One region of the Dinoroseobacter shibae DFL 12 genome, then DNA from elsewhere that is predicted to be linked to it. Evidence: riboswitches for the same ligand, from Rfam matches in the RefSeq annotation. Region 1 holds a riboswitch; each other region holds the start of a gene.
What was found. Region 1 has a riboswitch for thiamine pyrophosphate ahead of thiD (bifunctional hydroxymethylpyrimidine kinase/phosphomethylpyrimidine kinase). Riboswitches for the same ligand answer to the same signal wherever they lie in the genome.
Positions count from the first base shown of each region.

Region 2: another riboswitch for thiamine pyrophosphate. It lies ahead of thiC (phosphomethylpyrimidine synthase ThiC); the one in region 1 lies ahead of thiD (bifunctional hydroxymethylpyrimidine kinase/phosphomethylpyrimidine kinase).
Region 3: another riboswitch for thiamine pyrophosphate. It lies ahead of thiC (phosphomethylpyrimidine synthase ThiC); the one in region 1 lies ahead of thiD (bifunctional hydroxymethylpyrimidine kinase/phosphomethylpyrimidine kinase).

Region 1 covers NC_009952.1:932,535-938,828, forward strand. The annotation lists gene DSHI_RS04650 (ABC transporter substrate-binding protein) at 1-748, opposite strand, end outside; gene DSHI_RS04655 (HesA/MoeB/ThiF family protein) at 745-1,710, opposite strand; gene DSHI_RS04660 (thiamine phosphate synthase) at 1,707-2,306, opposite strand; gene DSHI_RS04665 (thiazole synthase) at 2,303-3,097, opposite strand; gene thiS (sulfur carrier protein ThiS) at 3,101-3,295, opposite strand; gene DSHI_RS04675 (FAD-dependent oxidoreductase) at 3,279-4,256, opposite strand; gene thiD (bifunctional hydroxymethylpyrimidine kinase/phosphomethylpyrimidine kinase) at 4,253-5,050, opposite strand; TPP riboswitch at 5,111-5,214, opposite strand; gene DSHI_RS04685 (efflux RND transporter periplasmic adaptor subunit) at 5,337-6,294, shown strand, end outside.
Region 2 covers NC_009955.1:80,890-87,183, forward strand. The annotation lists partial or broken gene DSHI_RS18580 (Tn3 family transposase) at 1-13, opposite strand, end outside; gene DSHI_RS18585 (AAA family ATPase) at 130-954, opposite strand; gene DSHI_RS18590 (Mu transposase C-terminal domain-containing protein) at 951-2,402, opposite strand; gene DSHI_RS18595 (recombinase family protein) at 2,583-3,182, shown strand; TPP riboswitch at 3,479-3,601, shown strand; gene thiC (phosphomethylpyrimidine synthase ThiC) at 3,703-5,511, shown strand; gene DSHI_RS22420 (hypothetical protein) at 5,562-5,783, shown strand; gene DSHI_RS18605 (IS1182 family transposase) at 5,915-6,294, opposite strand, start outside.
Region 3 covers NC_009958.1:10,730-17,023, forward strand. The annotation lists gene DSHI_RS20500 (capsule polysaccharide export protein) at 1-116, shown strand, start outside; gene DSHI_RS20505 (ABC transporter ATP-binding protein) at 133-792, shown strand; gene DSHI_RS20510 (hypothetical protein) at 828-1,202, shown strand; gene DSHI_RS20515 (IS1182 family transposase) at 1,396-2,778, shown strand; gene DSHI_RS22470 (hypothetical protein) at 2,910-3,131, opposite strand; gene thiC (phosphomethylpyrimidine synthase ThiC) at 3,182-4,990, opposite strand; TPP riboswitch at 5,092-5,214, opposite strand; gene DSHI_RS20525 (recombinase family protein) at 5,511-6,110, opposite strand; gene DSHI_RS20530 (Mu transposase C-terminal domain-containing protein) at 6,291-6,294, shown strand, end outside.

The DNA of each region.
Region 1 (6,294 bases):
TGCCGGAGAAGATCTCCCACGCCGCGTCGGGGTGGTTGACGATGTATTGCGTGGCCTTTTCGACCGCGCCGAGGAACCGGGTGATCTTGTCGCGGTCCATGGTCTCGGCATGGGCGACGTAGATCAGCTCGTCATGGGGGGGCACGCCCTCTTCCTCGATATAGATGCAGTTGCCCGCGATGCCCTCGATCTCCATCTGGTTGAGCTCGAAATTGCGGTAGGCGCCGATCACCGCGTCGACTTGGCCGGACATCAGCGCGGGCGAGAGGGAGAAGTTGACATTGACGAGGTCCACATCCTCGAAGGCGACGCCGTATTTGCCGAGCACCGCGCGCAGGAGCGCCTCTTCGACGCCGGCGACGGAAAAGCCGATCTTGCCGCCCTTGAGGTCCGCGGGGCTCTGGATCGGGCCGTCCGCCAGCACCAGCAGGCAGTTGAGCGGCGTGGCGATCAGGGTGCCGACGCGCAAAAGCGGAAGTCCTTCATGCACTTGCAGATGGGTCTGCGCCTGGTAGCTGACCGCCAGATCGCCTTGCCCCGCGGCCACCAGCTTGGGCGGGGCCGACGGATCGGCGGGGGCGATCACCTCGACCTCGAGTCCCGCTTCGGCGAAATAGCCGCGCTCCTCGGCGATGATGATGGGGCCGTGATTGGGGTTCACGAACCAGTCCAGAAGCAAGGTCATCTTGTCGGCGGCAAGGGCCGGGGTCGCGGTGCACAAGGCCGCGGCGAGGGCGAGGTATTTCATGGGGTGGTCTCCTGTTGGGGATCGGCGACAAGGACGATTTCGCCGGGAAAATCGGGGCCGAGGGCAGTGCCGAGACGCCAGGCGCGCAATCCGCTGGAGCAGGCCAGAACGACCCGTTTTGCCGGTCGGATTTGTGTCGGGCAAGTGTCGGGCAAACGTATGGCACCCTGCCCGACAGTGTGTCGGGCTTCGGATTCCGGGCGCAGGTCGTAGACCGCGTCGGTCTCGGTGATCTGACTGGCGGCGATGAAGCGCAGGGCGCGGTCCGGCTCCGGGGCTGCGTCGAAGCGGAAGCTGGCCATCCGCCATGTGGCGGTGTCGAGGGTGATCGCCTGGCCGAGCGAGGAGGGCTTCAGCCCGAGGAGCGCCCCCAGCGCCATCTGCGCCTGCAATGCCCCCAGGGCGCCGACCACCGGGCCGAACACGCCCGCGGTGGCGCAACTCGCGGCACTGTCGGGCGGGTCGGGGAAAAGCGCGCGCAAGGACGGCGCACCGCCGCAGCAGCCTGCCACGTAGCCCGAGGCCCCGAGCACCGAGGCAGTGATCAGCGGCACCGGCCCGCACAGGTCCGAGGCGGTGTAGCTGGCCGCATAGCTGTCGGCGCAATCCAGCACCAGGTCGACCCCGGCGAGCCGGGCCGCGCCGTTGGCCGGGGTGAAGGCCTCGCAGAGCGCGGTGATCGTCACCTCGGGGTTCTGCGCGCGCAGGCGCGCGGCGGCGGCCTCGGCCTTGGGCGCGCCGATATCGTCCATGGTGAAGAGCGTCTGGCGGTGCAGGTTCGACAGGCTCACGCGGTCCGCATCCATCACCGTGATCCGCCCCACGCCCGCGCCTGCGAGATAACTCAGGGCTGGGGCCGCGAGCCCGCCCGCGCCGATGACCAGCACATGGGCCGCCGCCAGCCGCGCCTGACCTTCGGCGCCGACCTGCGGCAGTTGGACCTGGCGCGCGTAGCGGGTCATCCCAGCACCTCCAGCCAGCGGCGCACCTGCGCTTCGGGGTCGGGGTTCAGGGTGATATCGGTGACGGCAGAGACCACATCGGCCCCGGCGGCCAGTGCACCGGGCGCGCGGTCGGGAGTCATCCCGCCGATGGCGATCAGCGGAACATCCCCGATCCGGGACTTCCATTCCGTCAGCTTTTCAATGCCTTGCTGCTCCCACTTCATCTTCTTCAAGATGGTGGGATAGATCGGGCCGAGCGCGATGTAGGCAGGCTTGCAGGCCAGCGCGCGGTCCAGTTCGGCCTCGTCATGGGTGGAAATGCCCAGCTTAATCCCGGCGGCGCGCAGGGCGCCCAGATCGGCGGTGTCGAGGTCTTCCTGTCCCAGGTGGACCCAGTCGCAGCCCTCGGCAATCGCCATCTGCCAGTGATCGTTGACCACCAGGGTGCAGCCATGTTCGGCGCAGAGCCCCTTGGCGGCGCGGATCTCGGCCCGGATCACCTCGGGCGGCTGGTCCTTGACGCGCAGTTGCACCAGCTTGATCCCCAGCGGCAGCAGGCGGATCAGCCATTCGGCGCGGTCGAAGATCGGGTAGAACGGATGCAGCGCGCTCATGACAGGAACGCCTGGCCGATGACGGGGGTCGAGGGGGCGGCCATGTCGCGCGGCTCCATCGGGTCGGCGGCGCAAGCCAGCGCGCCTGCCTCGGTCGCGCGGGCCATGGCGACGGCCATGGCGACCGGATCCCCGGCCCTGGCGACGGCGGTGTTCAGCAGGACCGCGTCAAAGCCCATCTCCATCGCCGCGGCGGCGTGAGAGGGCAGGCCGATCCCGGCATCGACGACCATGGGCACCTCCGGAAAGCGTTCGCGCAAGGTCCGCAGCCCGTAGGGGTTGTTCAGCCCCAGCCCGGTCCCGATGGGCGCGCCCCAGGGCATCAGCACCTCGGCCCCGGCATCGAGCAGGCGCTCGGCCACCACCAGATCCTCGGTGCAGTAGGGGAAAACCTTGAACCCGTCCGCGGTGAGCGTGCGCGTGGCGGCAACCAGTTCGAACACGTCCGGCTGCAGGGTGTCGGTATTGCCGATCACCTCCAGCTTGATCCAGTCGGTCTCGAACACTTCGCGGGCCATCTGCGCGGTGGTCACGGCCTCGCGCGCCGAGTGACATCCGGCGGTGTTGGGCAGGACCGCGACGCCGAGATCGCGGATCATCGTCCAGAAGGTCTGGCCCGCCCCGCCCGCGCCCTCGCGGCGTAGCGACACGGTGGCGACCCCGGCGCCCGAGGCGCGGAAGGCTTCGGCCAGGATCGCGGGGGAAGGGTATTGCGCCGTGCCCAGCATGAGCGGATGAGTCAGCGTCGTGCCGTAGAAGGGCCGCGTCCGGGGGGTGGCGGTGTCGGGCATGGCTCAGCCGCCTTGCATCGGGGCGAGGATCTCGATCCGGTCGCCGGGGGAGAGGGTTTGCGTGGCGCGGGTCGCGGCGGGCACGAAGATTTCGTTCACGGCCGTCGCGACGCTGCCGGAATGGCCGAGCTCGGTCAGCAGGTCCGCGAGGGTCGCGGCCTCGGTCGTGCGGGTCTCGCCGTTAATGATGAGCTGCATGGGGGGTCTCCGTCGGGGCGGGGCCGAGCAGGGCGTCGGCGGTTTCGCGGGCGAGCGCCGGGGCCATCAGGTAGCCGTGGCGGTAGAGCCCGTTCACATGGGTGACATCGCCTTGCCGCGTGACGCGGGGCAGGTTGTCGGGGAAGGCCGGGCGCAGGTCGGTGCCGATCTCGAGGATCTCGGCCTCTGCGAAGGCGGGGTTGAGCGCGTAGGCCGCGCTGAGCAGCTCCAGCATGGCCCGGGCGGAGATGCGGCCGCGATCCTCGGCCTCCACCATGGTGGCGCCGAGCATGTAGACCCCGTCCCCGCGCGGCACGATGTAGAGCGGGATGCGCGGGTGCAGCAGGCGTATGGGCCGGGTGAGGCGGATGTCGGGGGCACGCAGCACCAGCATCTCGCCCTTCACGCCGCGCAGCCCGGGCAAGGTGGTGCGGGCGGCGAGGCCGGTGCAATTGACGACGCGGGCCTCGGCGGGGGCCGGGCCGGGGCGGATCGGGATGCCTTGGGCGGCGAGCGCGTCGGCGAGGTCTTGCAGGGCGCGGCGGGGGTCGAGATGGGCCTCGCCTTCGAAAAACAGGCCTGCGGGGAAGCGCGCGCCGAGATCGGGTTCCAGCGTGGCGATCTCGTCGGCGGTGACCGGGCGGTGGCCATGGGTGCGGCGGGCGAAGCGGTCGAGGTCGCGCCGGTCGCGGGGCGCCGCCACCACCAGCGTGCCGCGGCGGGTGACGGTTGTGCGCACGCCCCACCAGTCGAGCGCCTCCTGCCCGTGGATCAGCACCGGCTCCTCGGCGTTCTCGTATTCGCACCAGGGCGCCAGCATCCCCCCCGCCCACCAGGAGCAGTGATGCGCGCCGGGCGGGCCAGCGGGGTCGTGCAGAGTGACCTGCGCGCCGCGGGCGGCCAGTTCGGTCGCGACGCAGAGGCCCGCGATGCCCGCGCCGAGGATGGCGATGGGGGTCATGGCCAGACCTCGTGAAAATGGTGAACCGGGCCGTGGCCCGTCCCGATATCGAGCCGGTCGGCGGCGGCGATGGCCCCTTGCAGGTAGCCATGGGCAGCGGTGATCGCGCCGCGCAGGTCCGCGCCCTTGGCCAGTTCGGCGGCGATGGCGGCCGAGAGGGTGCAGCCGGTGCCGTGGGTGTTGCGGGTGGCGATGCGCGAGGCCTCGAGCCGCAGGGGCGCATCCTCGCCATCCACCAGCAGGTCAACGCATGTGGCGCCGCGCCCGTGGCCGCCCTTCATCAGCACTGCGCCCGCGCCCATGGTGCGCAGGGCCTGGCCGGCGGCGGCCATGGCGGCGGGGTCGTCATCCTCGTCCCCGCCCAGCAGGCGCGCGGCCTCGGGCAGGTTGGGGGTCAGCAGGGTCGCGCGGGGCAGCAGATGGGTCGCCAGCGCTTCTTCGGCCTCCGCCGCCAGCAGCGCGTCGCCGGATTTCGCCACCATCACCGGGTCGAGCACGACGGGGCCCTTGAACCCCGCCAGACCCTCGGCCACGGCGGCGATCACCTCGGGCGTGCCCAGCATCCCAATCTTGACCGCGTCCACGGCGATGTCCTCGAACACGGCCGCCATCTGGGCGCGGATCATCGGGAGGGAGACGCCCTCGACCATCGTGACGGCGCGGGTGTTCTGGGCGGTGAGCGCGGTGATCACGCTGGTTGCGTAGACCCCGCGCGCGGAAAACGCCTTGAGGTCGGCCTGTATCCCGGCGCCGCCGCCGGAATCCGAGCCTGCAATCGTCAATGCGGTCGCCATGTCGCGCCTCTCGTCAGGCGGGCGGTCTCGGTTCGGGGACAGGGCAGGGGCAAAAGAGAGATTGCCACGATGACCGTTCCCTACGCCGGTATTGCCCGGATCAGGTTCCATGGGTCGGCACAGTGCGCCTCTCAGCCCTGAATCGGGCACCCCAACGGTTGTTGACGCAGAGGTAGGGCGGAAATCACGAAGGTGCAAGCCCGATCTCCCTGTGCAGGTGCCGCACTTGTGCTACCTGTGCATCCCGTCCTGACCCGAAAGACCTCTTCCCATGACCTTGTGTTCCTTGCTCCGCCCTCTGTATTTCATGCTCGCCCTCATGGTTCTGCCGACCGTTCCGCCTCTGTTTGCGCAGGAGCGTCCTGCCGCCGTGGTGACCGAGACCGTCGAGGAGCGCGCGCTTGCCGAGACGTTGCCGGTCTTCGGGCAGGTCGTGGCCTCGCGCGACAGTGCTGTGGCGTCCCGGACGGCCGGGATCGTGGACGAGGTCGCGGTGCTGGTGGGCGACCGGGTGGCCGAGGGGGCGACCCTTGCGGTGCTCGATACCGAGCTGGCGCAGATCGAGCTGGAGCAAGCGCTGGCCGACATCGCCGAGGCCCGGGCCGGGATCGCCGTGGCCGAAGCACAGCTCGGCCGCGCCGAGGATGCCCGTGACCGCGTGGAAGGGTTGCGCAACACCGCATCGTTCAGCTCGGCGCGGTTTGACGACGCCATGAGCGATCTGGCGGCGGCCACGGGAGAGCTGAACCAGGCCCGCGCGCGGCTTCTCAATGCCGAGGCCGCCGAGCAACGGGCGCGCTACACCCTGGACCGCGCGCGGATCACGGCCCCTTTCGCGGGGGTGGTCCTGTCGGTGGCGGCCGATCCCGGGCAGTTTATCTCGGTCGGAGATCCGATCGCGCGCATCATTGATATCAATGCGTTGGAGATCGAAGCTCAAGTTCCGTCTCAATTCGCGCCCGCCATTCCCCCGGGGGTGACCGTCAAGGGAGTGAGCGAGGCGGGGCAACAGCTCGACCTGCAGATCCGCGCGATCCTGCCGACCGAGAGCGTCTCGACCCGGACACGGCCCGTGCGGTTGTCGGGGGACCTTGACGCGCTGGGTGCGACCCTGGCCGTGGGTCAGTCGATCACGCTGCAAGTGCCCGTGAGCGCGCCGCGCGCAGCCCTTGCCGTGCCGAAGGATGCGCTGGTGCAGGGCGCGCAGGGCTGGACCGTCTTCGTCGATGCCGATGGGATCGCCG
Region 2 (6,294 bases), on a different replicon from region 1:
TACGATGCGCCATGTATCTTTTGCTTTCTTATAATGGTTTGTTTATTGATGATTAAGATACTGAATAAGGAATTATTTTGATGGCTGAAAGTGTGAACTTGATCGCTACTTGGCGGTCTTTTTTGAGCGTTAATTGGCGTTTCCGATGACGAGGGTCTGAGCGGCGGCCTCTACCACATCTTCGGTGATTGCGGCCATTTCGTTGATGCGGGCGATGCGTTCGATCTGCATGAACAGGCGTTGCAAAAGACGGAAGTTGCCAGCTGTCAGTCGGATGATGGCAGCAGCAACACGGTCGTCGGTGAAATCTGCATCATCCTGGCCAAAGCCCCATTTCCTCCATTGCCGCTGCAAAACGAATTGCATCTCATCCTTCGAAAGCGGTGGGTATTCATGCACAAAACCTATTCGGCTGTAGAGTTGCGGGTATTGCGACATCCGTTTTTCAATGCCGGGCATACCGATCAGGATCAGCCCAGCGTCACTGCGATCGAACTGGTCGCGCAGGAACTCCAGGCCGGTCATGGTAAGGCGTTCGGCTTCGTCAATGATTACCAACTCTATCAGGCCAAGCGGTGTTAGAGGTCGCTCCGCCCACTTGGGGTTCCCGTAGCTGTCAATGCAAACGCATAGTCGCATGATAAATGGTTGAATGTCCTTGCGCAGCGCCGAGATACTGCCGCCCACCGGCGGTGTATAGAACAAGGTACGGGCGCGGGACGAGGCTGCATACACTTTCTTGTCCGAGTCTTCACGCCTACCCCATGTCGTTATCAGCGGTTCGATCAGGTCCCAATTGGCATAGCGGCGGGCTGACAAGGTTTTGCCAACGCCCGCCCGACCATGACACAAGCCGATGGTTGCGTTGCGGCGCACAGCGTTCGCGAATTCGACAAACCGCTTATGTTCGCGGGTGACGAGGAAAGTACCGGTCCGGCGAGTCTGGCGGCTCATGGCGTCTTGTCCGTTTTATACAGGACCAGCTTTTGGCGCGGGGCGTCAGGCGATACGGGATTTTGCTTTTCACGACTTGGAGGTGGCGCAGGTTTGGGAAGAAACTCGGTGATCTGTCTGGATTTTACCGTGATCTCGTTGCGCAAAGCCTTCCGCCTGGCGGTGCGGGCCTGTTGGATATCCTTGAGTGATATTGTGTGATGCGCATGATGGGCGCTGACAGCGCGGCACAAAAACCGGTCGCGGTGGAACACGCGCAGTTCGGTAATGTCGCGCGGGTCATAGCGGATGTTGACCGTTTTGCCGACATAGGCTGCAAGTGTGGGATCGGTGTAGAGCAAGCCCTGAAACCGAATGCCGTCACGGCGGACCTGCCGGGTTTTTAAGGCCATTACCAGTAGCAGATCGAGCTGTTCCAGACTGTTCGGCATACGAGGTAGCCAGCCGTCACCCCGCCAAGCCTCATTAGGTGGCACATCGATTTCGCTATGCTTGCGCGCGTTGTACACTGCGGTGACGAAAGTCTTTACGGCAACCTCCAACTCGCCGAGCGACAGGCGTGGCGGGGAGGCTGGTTTTCCGTTCGACAAAGCCCCCGGTAACTCAGGCAACAGCTCAGTGTTGATGGTACCGAAAAACCGCTCGATCTTGCCACGCCCCTGTGGCCGGCCAACCGTGGAAAACACAAGCTCAATGCGCAGGTCAGCTGCGACCTGCTCAAGGTGCTTGCTGGTGAAGTCGCTGCCGTGATCGGTGTATAAAACATCCGGCAGGCCACAAATCGGCCAGGAAGGCGTATCCTTTCGCCAGATAGCTTGCCGCAGGGCAAGAGCGGTCTGGATAGCAGAAGGTGCGCCGACAAAGACGGCGTACCCAGCCACTGCACGGGAATGATCATCAAGCACGATGGTAAGCCACGGCCGCACCGGCGCACCATTGGTATCCAAGATGATTAGATCGAGTTGTGTGTGGTCTGTCTGCCAGACAGCATTCGGCCTTTCGGCCCGATGACGATGAATCATTTCGAACCGGTCACGATAGGCGGCTGCGCCATCATGAGCGAGCGTGACAAGCGCGGGATCAAGACTATTCACGATTGAATGTATCGTGGCATAAGAAGGGACAGGCCAGTCACGCGATTTTACAATCGGGATGATGCGCCGGTGGATTGCGGCGGTAGAGAGACGGGGTTTGTGTAAGGCCAGCCCTTCAATCAGCTCGACCAGTTCAGATGATAGCCGCCGTTGCCCGGCATCAGATCGCGGTGCTCTTGCAAGTCCGGCAAGCCCAAAGCGCTGATATCGGGACGTCCACCTTTGCAGCGTGCGCAGTGGGATACCACTGACACGGGCAACTTCCGTCAGGGGGACTTCGTCGATCAGGTGCTGGCGCAGTATGTTGAACCGGCGCAACGCCTCGGCGCGTCGGTCTTCGGGCAGCGCAGTCAGACTGTCCGTAAGGGGATCGGTGACCGGACGCCGGATTATCAACGAACTGCTCCCAGTGTTTGCAACGGAAAACGATTCTCATTTGACTGGTCCGGTTATAGTATCATTGGAGGGGCCTTTTGCGTTACATACGATCACGATCAAGACGAAGCTCGGCCAATTCTGGCCCAAGGATGTATCATGACCAAAACCCGCGTCGGTTATGCCCGCTGCTCGACCGACAAACAGGATCTCGCAGCGCAACGGACAGCGCTCCTCGCTCTCGATGTCGCGGAAGACCGGATCTACACCGATCACGGCCTGACCGGCACGAACCGGGAGCGGCCAGGTCTGGCCCAGGCACTCGCAGCAGTCCGCGAAGGGGACACGCTTGTCGTGCCGAAACTGGACCGGCTGGCGCGGTCGGTTCCCGACGCCCGGGCTATCGCTGATGAACTGGAAAAGCGCGGGGTGAAACTGGCATTGGGCGCATCGGTCCATGACCCGACCGATCCGATGGGTAAGATGTTCTTCAACATCCTCGCCACATTTGCCGAATTCGAGGCTGATCTGATCAGGATGCGCACCAAGGAAGGTATGGCCATCGCCCGCGCCAAGGGACGACTGAAGGGCAAAAAGCCAAAACTATCGGATCGTCGTCAGGCAGAATTGCGCCGCATGTATGACACGGGTGACTACTCGATCAGCGATCTGGCAGAGCTGTTCGACGTATCGAGGCCCACCGTCTATCGGGTCTTGCAGCGGACACCGAGCGCCGATGCGTCTTCGGCTGCGGTATAGCTGCCGATCGCTGCGCTGCACATGAACTCACACAACGCGGGACTTTTTTGCCGTTCGCTGCAGGCGCACCAATGTCTGGTTCAGCAAACCGTTCAACAAATGGTGGTTTTTGAACGAGCTGTGCTGCTTCACTTCCGGTAAAAGTGAGCGGCTACCATATTGATATTGAATCACACCCTTACGGATGACATTAATTTCTGGCTACATTTAAACCCCCTGAGGCCTGATAAAACTGGTCCGTCAGACCGCCACGGGAACAGCAGTTGACAAAGCCCCCCTTGGCGCACAACGTAGTCCTTTCTCACCCGGGGGGTCCCGACAAGGGGCTGAGAAACTGATGGTGCGGCAACGCATAGCGCAGTGACCCGACGAACCTGATCCAGTTCATACTGGCGTAGGGATGGTGTTCGGCTGTGCGGCATTGCCCTGCCTGTTTTTTACAGGCGTTTATCGCGTGGCTATTCTCCATTCAGTACGGCGGAGCTGGATCTCATTGCTATGAGCACGGAGATACTGACTCATGAAAGATCTGACACCAACCGTTACTACTGGACCCTTACCGGCATCCCGGCGCGTTTATCAGCCCGGAACGCTGCATCCCCAAATTCGCGTCCCTATGCGCGAGATTGATCTTCACCCTTCGGCTGGCGAACCGCCGGTTACGGTCTATGACAGCTCTGGCCCCTATACTGATCCCAGCGCTAAAATCGCTATCAACGGTGGCCTGCCGCGCCTGCGGGCAGACTGGATCGCCGCACGCAACGATATCGAGCTTTATGAGGGTCGCCATGTGCGTCCCGAGGATAATGGCTTTGCTGAGGGTGCCCGGCTGGTGCCCGAATTCCCGGTCCGCCACAAGCCGTTGCAAGCCAAGGCAGGACGCGCGGTCACGCAGATGGCCTATGCCCGCGCCGGGATTATAACACCCGAGATGGAATTTGTCGCCATCCGCGAGAACCTTGGCCGTAAGGCCGCGAAAGAGGCTCTGGTACGTGACGGCCAGGATTGGGGCGCGGCCATCCCCGATTTTGTGACTCCCGATTTCGTGCGCGAAGAAGTCGCCAGGGGCCGTGCGATCATCCCCGCCAATATCAACCACCCCGAGGCCGAGCCGATGGGGATCGGGCGTAATTTTCTGGTCAAGATTAACGCGAATATCGGTAACTCCGCCGTCACCTCCTCGATGGAGGAAGAGGTGGAAAAGATGGTCTGGGCCACACGTTGGGGCGCGGATACGGTGATGGACTTGTCTACGGGCCGCAATATTCACAACATCCGCGACTGGATCATCCGCAATTCTGCCGTACCCATCGGCACCGTTCCGCTTTATCAGGCGCTGGAAAAGGTCGAGGGTATCGCCGAAGACCTAAGCTGGGAGGTGTACCGCGATACGCTGATCGAACAGGCTGAACAGGGGGTGGATTACTTCACCATTCATGCTGGCGTGCGGCTGCATATGATCCCGATGACGATAAAGCGGGTGACCGGGATTGTATCGCGCGGCGGCTCGATCATGGCGAAATGGTGCCTGCATCATCACCGCGAAAGTTTCCTTTACGAGCACTTCGCTGAGATCTGCGAAATTGCCCGGGCATATGACGTCAGCTTCTCTTTGGGGGATGGGTTGCGTCCCGGCTCTATCGCGGACGCCAATGATGAGGCGCAATTCGCCGAACTGGAGACGTTGGGCGAACTGACGCAGATCGCATGGAAGCATGACTGTCAGGTGATGATCGAAGGACCGGGCCATGTAGCCATGCACAAAATCAAGGAGAATATGGACAAGCAGCTGGAGGTCTGCGGCGAGGCGCCGTTTTATACGCTCGGGCCGCTTACCACGGATATCGCACCGGGATATGACCACATTACCAGCGGTATTGGTGCGGCGATGATAGGCTGGTTCGGCACGGCGATGCTTTGCTATGTCACTCCCAAAGAGCATCTAGGTCTGCCTAACCGTGACGATGTGAAGATCGGTGTCATCACCTACAAGATTGCGGCTCATGCTGCCGATCTGGCCAAGGGGCATCCGGGAGCGCAGATCCGAGATGACGCGTTGTCACGCGCGCGGTTCGAGTTCCGCTGGGAGGATCAGTTCAACCTCTCGCTTGATCCCGAAACCGCGCGCTCGATGCATGACGAAACCTTGCCGAAAGAGGCGCATAAGGTCGCGCATTTCTGCTCCATGTGCGGACCGAAGTTCTGCTCGATGCGGATCAGCCACGATATCCGCGCCGAGGCGCAGAAGGACGGCATGGCGAAAATGGCCGAGAAGTTCCGCAAAGGCGGTGATCTTTATGTTCCTCTTGATAAGGTAAAGGAAATATAAGGGGTGACAGGTTCGCCGGAAGCGTAATATCGGAAAGACCTGTCACCAATATGCGGCTGGCGCAGCGCATCCCCAGCCAGATTGTCATGCACGTCGCCGCCAGCGTCCTGTTGGCGGCGAATTATATAGAGGTGATGCACCGTATCCAGTGGGAGTTTAGCCGCTCAACAAACGCTCGTTTTTTGCACCTGCGCAAACCGCCTCGTCCAACGCCGCCAAAAACCCCGTTCAAAACCCAAACAGTTGTTGAAGGTTTTTTGGCTTGCTGTTGATAGCAGACATTCGTAGTCGATGCAGCACCGGTTACACTGGGCTGATTCCGTTGAAAAACTCGTTTCGATTTGGCACTTTGGGGTTGGTTGTGGCCTAATTTTTGTTCGGCAATCTGAGACGGTGCCGCTTGTCATTCTGTGGCCGGCACCATGGGTTTGAGTTTTGCTAGTTTCCGAAGGTTTTGGGCGGTGGCTGCGAGGGTAAACTCGTCTTGGACGCCGCATGGGCCACGTAATCGGAGCCGGCCCAGGCCGAGGATGCGTTTAAGGTGGGCAAAGAGCATCTCTACTTTCTTTCGCCGCCTCTGGGCAGTTGGATTGTACTCTGAGGCGGTGCATTGGCGGGCGAAGTCTCGGACGATCTCATATTTCTCGCGATGGATCGCACGGACCTCCGAGTTGGGGCAGCATTTGGCCTTCAGCGCACATCCCGTGCAATCAGACTTCCGCGTCCGATATCTGCGGGCTTTCCAAGCTGGTGCATTTCGCGCGGGATCGGAATAGGTCCGCC
Region 3 (6,294 bases), on a different replicon from region 1:
CCGAGCGGGCCGAGTACCCCCAACGGATCTACCTGCTGGGCCTGATCGGGCTGTTTTCCTTCCTGGCCTGGACGATCACGGCCCTCATCGCCTATTCCCTTCGAGACCGGCGCTGAACGCGTCGCACGCGCCATGATCCGGTTCGAGAACCTCACCAAGCGTTTCGTGGTCAAGGGCTACGTCAAGACGGTGATGGAGAATGTTTCCCTCACCATCCCCTCGAAGACCTCCGTGGCGCTTCTGGGGCGCAACGGGGCGGGCAAATCGACCCTTCTGAAGATGATCGCAGGCACGGTCGACCCGACCTCGGGGGAGATCCTGTCCAGTGGCACGATCTCCTGGCCCGTCGGCTTCGCCGGCTCGTTCCATCCGGACATGACCGGCGCTCAGAACACCAAGTTCCTGGCCCGGGTCTATGGCATCGACACCCAAGCCCTGACCGATTTCGTGGAGGATTTCGCCGAGCTGGGCGACCACTTCCGCCAGCCCTTCCGCAGCTATTCCTCGGGCATGAAATCGCGGCTCGCCTTCGGTATCTCCATGGGGATCAAGTTCGACACCTACCTGGTCGACGAGGTAACGGCGGTGGGCGATGCGGCCTTCAAGAAGAAGGCGAGCGCGATGTTTCAGGACCGTATGGCCGATGCCGGCGCGGTCTTCGTGAGCCACTCCATGGGCCATGTGCGCGAGATGTGCGATGTGGGCATCGTGATCGAGAACGGGCAGCTGACCTACCATGAAGACATTCACGAGGCCATCGCCCATCACGAAAGCAACATGAAGTTGCGCTGACCGGCGCAGGCAGGATCCTTGAGGGCAGGGCAACCATGTACGAACTCGATATTCCCAGAACCCCGATCCCCTTTCCCCGGGGCGCGACCCTGCTTTATGGCATCGGTGCGCAGAAGGCGGGGACGACCTGGCTGTCGGACCTGCTGCAGACCAGCCCGGACTGTCATTTCAGTCCGATCAAGGAGCTGCATTACTTCGACATCATGCGCCTGCCCGGCACCCAGACGATCCAGGTCGAGCGCATCGCCACGCTGCAGCGGCTCGCCGGGGAGCTGACCCCCGAACAAGGGGCCAGGCATCGCATCAAGCTGCGCCGGATCGCGGACCTCGCGATGCAGCTGCACATGTGCACCGATGAGGCGCCGAGCTATAACGGCTATCTCGCCTACCTGCTGCAGGGCTACCTGTGACCTTTACCACAATCTGGCGCAATTTCTTCAGCGGTAAGTGGCGTGCTGGGGGAGATATCTGGAAGAGAAGTAGAGCAGACGTTCGGGCGTGATGCCGCGAAAGTCTGGTCTGAGCCGATATTGTTGAAAAACTCTTCCTTGATCGACGCCCAATTGACTGATTCAATTCAGTTATTGAGCGGGAGAACTTACAATGATGGGGCCAAGGCAGGAAGCACAGGCGGCACTGTTTTACGAGTTTTCGCTGGAGGAGCATGTCCCGCAGGACCACCTTTTGAGATCGATTGATCGGCATCTCGATCTGAGCAGCATCCGGGGGCATTTGGCAGATTTCTATAGCCACACGGGGCGTCCATCTGTCGATCCTGAGCTGATGATCCGGATGCTGTTGGTCGGATACTGTTTTGGCATCCGGTCAGAGCGGCGGCTCTGCGAAGAGGTGCATCTGAACCTGGCATACAGATGGTTCTGCCGCCTTGAACTGACAGACCGCATCCCGGACCATTCGACATTTTCCAAGAACCGGCACGGCCGCTTCCGTGACAGTGACCTCTTGCGTCATGTGTTCGAGGCGACTGTTGCGCGCTGCATTGAAGAGGGTTTGGTCGGCGGCCAGGGCTTTGCGGTCGATGCCAGCCTGATCAGCGCGGATGTCCAGAAGCAGAACTCGAGCAATCCCGAAGGCTGGGCGGCCCGCGAGATTGATCCCACGGATGCGCCCCGCGCGGTGCGGGAGTATCTCGACACTTTGGACGATGAAGCCTTCGGTGCAGCGACAACAGCAAAACCCAAGTTCACCGCCCATGCCGATCCGGCCAGTCAATGGACGGCTGCGCGCAAAGGGCCTGCATTCTTTGCCTATTCTGACAACTACCTGATCGACACCGATCACGGGATTATCGTTGACGTGGACGCCAGCCGGTCGAACAAGACCGCCGAGGTCGGTGCCATGCGGAAGATGCTCGACCGGACCGAAGACCGGTTTGGCGTGAAGCCCGATTGGATCGCTGCTGACACCGCCTACGGATCGTCAGACAACCTGGTCTGGCTGGCACTCAAGCGCCAGATCCTCCCCTTCATCCCTGTCTTTGATAAAGGTGAACGGACCGACGGAACCTTCTCGCGGTCCGACTTCACGTGGGATGACGAGAACGATCGCTACATCTGCCCGAGTGGAAAGGAGATGCGCCACACATGGCGGACCTATTCCGATCCCGCGCGAAATGCACCAGCTTGGAAAGCCCGCAGATATCGGACGCGGAAGTCTGATTGCACGGGATGTGCGCTGAAGGCCAAATGCTGCCCCAACTCGGAGGTCCGTGCGATCCATCGCGAGAAATATGAGATCGTCCGAGACTTCGCCCGCCAATGCACCGCCTCAGAGTACAATCCAACTGCCCAGAGGCGGCGAAAGAAAGTAGAGATGCTCTTTGCCCACCTTAAACGCATCCTCGGCCTGGGCCGGCTCCGATTACGTGGCCCATGCGGCGTCCAAGACGAGTTTACCCTCGCAGCCACCGCCCAAAACCTTCGGAAACTAGCAAAACTCAAACCCATGGTGCCGGCCACAGAATGACAAGCGGCACCGTCTCAGATTGCCGAACAAAAATTAGGCCACAACCAACCCCAAAGTGCCAAATCGAAACGAGTTTTTCAACGGAATCAGCCCAGTGTAACCGGTGCTGCATCGACTACGAATGTCTGCTATCAACAGCAAGCCAAAAAACCTTCAACAACTGTTTGGGTTTTGAACGGGGTTTTTGGCGGCGTTGGACGAGGCGGTTTGCGCAGGTGCAAAAAACGAGCGTTTGTTGAGCGGCTAAACTCCCACTGGATACGGTGCATCACCTCTATATAATTCGCCGCCAACAGGACGCTGGCGGCGACGTGCATGACAATCTGGCTGGGGATGCGCTGCGCCAGCCGCATATTGGTGACAGGTCTTTCCGATATTACGCTTCCGGCGAACCTGTCACCCCTTATATTTCCTTTACCTTATCAAGAGGAACATAAAGATCACCGCCTTTGCGGAACTTCTCGGCCATTTTCGCCATGCCGTCCTTCTGCGCCTCGGCGCGGATATCGTGGCTGATCCGCATCGAGCAGAACTTCGGTCCGCACATGGAGCAGAAATGCGCGACCTTATGCGCCTCTTTCGGCAAGGTTTCGTCATGCATCGAGCGCGCGGTTTCGGGATCAAGCGAGAGGTTGAACTGATCCTCCCAGCGGAACTCGAACCGCGCGCGTGACAACGCGTCATCTCGGATCTGCGCTCCCGGATGCCCCTTGGCCAGATCGGCAGCATGAGCCGCAATCTTGTAGGTGATGACACCGATCTTCACATCGTCACGGTTAGGCAGACCTAGATGCTCTTTGGGAGTGACATAGCAAAGCATCGCCGTGCCGAACCAGCCTATCATCGCCGCACCAATACCGCTGGTAATGTGGTCATATCCCGGTGCGATATCCGTGGTAAGCGGCCCGAGCGTATAAAACGGCGCCTCGCCGCAGACCTCCAGCTGCTTGTCCATATTCTCCTTGATTTTGTGCATGGCTACATGGCCCGGTCCTTCGATCATCACCTGACAGTCATGCTTCCATGCGATCTGCGTCAGTTCGCCCAACGTCTCCAGTTCGGCGAATTGCGCCTCATCATTGGCGTCCGCGATAGAGCCGGGACGCAACCCATCCCCCAAAGAGAAGCTGACGTCATATGCCCGGGCAATTTCGCAGATCTCAGCGAAGTGCTCGTAAAGGAAACTTTCGCGGTGATGATGCAGGCACCATTTCGCCATGATCGAGCCGCCGCGCGATACAATCCCGGTCACCCGCTTTATCGTCATCGGGATCATATGCAGCCGCACGCCAGCATGAATGGTGAAGTAATCCACCCCCTGTTCAGCCTGTTCGATCAGCGTATCGCGGTACACCTCCCAGCTTAGGTCTTCGGCGATACCCTCGACCTTTTCCAGCGCCTGATAAAGCGGAACGGTGCCGATGGGTACGGCAGAATTGCGGATGATCCAGTCGCGGATGTTGTGAATATTGCGGCCCGTAGACAAGTCCATCACCGTATCCGCGCCCCAACGTGTGGCCCAGACCATCTTTTCCACCTCTTCCTCCATCGAGGAGGTGACGGCGGAGTTACCGATATTCGCGTTAATCTTGACCAGAAAATTACGCCCGATCCCCATCGGCTCGGCCTCGGGGTGGTTGATATTGGCGGGGATGATCGCACGGCCCCTGGCGACTTCTTCGCGCACGAAATCGGGAGTCACAAAATCGGGGATGGCCGCGCCCCAATCCTGGCCGTCACGTACCAGAGCCTCTTTCGCGGCCTTACGGCCAAGGTTCTCGCGGATGGCGACAAATTCCATCTCGGGTGTTATAATCCCGGCGCGGGCATAGGCCATCTGCGTGACCGCGCGTCCTGCCTTGGCTTGCAACGGCTTGTGGCGGACCGGGAATTCGGGCACCAGCCGGGCACCCTCAGCAAAGCCATTATCCTCGGGACGCACATGGCGACCCTCATAAAGCTCGATATCGTTGCGTGCGGCGATCCAGTCTGCCCGCAGGCGCGGCAGGCCACCGTTGATAGCGATTTTAGCGCTGGGATCAGTATAGGGGCCAGAGCTGTCATAGACCGTAACCGGCGGTTCGCCAGCCGAAGGGTGAAGATCAATCTCGCGCATAGGGACGCGAATTTGGGGATGCAGCGTTCCGGGCTGATAAACGCGCCGGGATGCCGGTAAGGGTCCAGTAGTAACGGTTGGTGTCAGATCTTTCATGAGTCAGTATCTCCGTGCTCATAGCAATGAGATCCAGCTCCGCCGTACTGAATGGAGAATAGCCACGCGATAAACGCCTGTAAAAAACAGGCAGGGCAATGCCGCACAGCCGAACACCATCCCTACGCCAGTATGAACTGGATCAGGTTCGTCGGGTCACTGCGCTATGCGTTGCCGCACCATCAGTTTCTCAGCCCCTTGTCGGGACCCCCCGGGTGAGAAAGGACTACGTTGTGCGCCAAGGGGGGCTTTGTCAACTGCTGTTCCCGTGGCGGTCTGACGGACCAGTTTTATCAGGCCTCAGGGGGTTTAAATGTAGCCAGAAATTAATGTCATCCGTAAGGGTGTGATTCAATATCAATATGGTAGCCGCTCACTTTTACCGGAAGTGAAGCAGCACAGCTCGTTCAAAAACCACCATTTGTTGAACGGTTTGCTGAACCAGACATTGGTGCGCCTGCAGCGAACGGCAAAAAAGTCCCGCGTTGTGTGAGTTCATGTGCAGCGCAGCGATCGGCAGCTATACCGCAGCCGAAGACGCATCGGCGCTCGGTGTCCGCTGCAAGACCCGATAGACGGTGGGCCTCGATACGTCGAACAGCTCTGCCAGATCGCTGATCGAGTAGTCACCCGTGTCATACATGCGGCGCAATTCTGCCTGACGACGATCCGATAGTTTTGGCTTTTTGCCCTTCAGTCGTCCCTTGGCGCGGGCGATGGCCATACCTTCCTTGGTGCGCATCCTGATCAGATCAGCCTCGAATTCGGCAAATGTGGCGAGGATGTTGAAGAACATCTTACCCATCGGATCGGTCGGGTCATGGACCGATGCGCCCAATGCCAGTTTCACCCCGCGCTTTTCCAGTTCATCAGCGATAGCCCGGGCGTCGGGAACCGACCGCGCCAGCCGGTCCAGTTTCGGCACGACAAGCGTGTCCCCTTCGCGGACTGCTGCGAGTGCCTGGGCCAGACCTGGCCGCTCCCGGTTCGTGCCGGTCAGGCCGTGATCGGTGTAGATCCGGTCTTCCGCGACATCGAGAGCGAGGAGCGCTGTCCGTTGCGCTGCGAGATCCTGTTTGTCGGTCGAGCAGCGGGCATAACCGACGCGGGTTTTGGTCATGATACATCCTTGGGCCAGAATTGGCCGAGCTTCGTCTTGATCGTGATCGTATGTAACGCAAAAGGCCCCTCCAATGATACTATAACCGGACCAGTCAAATGAGAATCGTTTTCCGTTGCAAACACTGGGAGCAGTTCGTTGATAATCCGGCGTCCGGTCACCGATCCCCTTACGGACAGTCTGA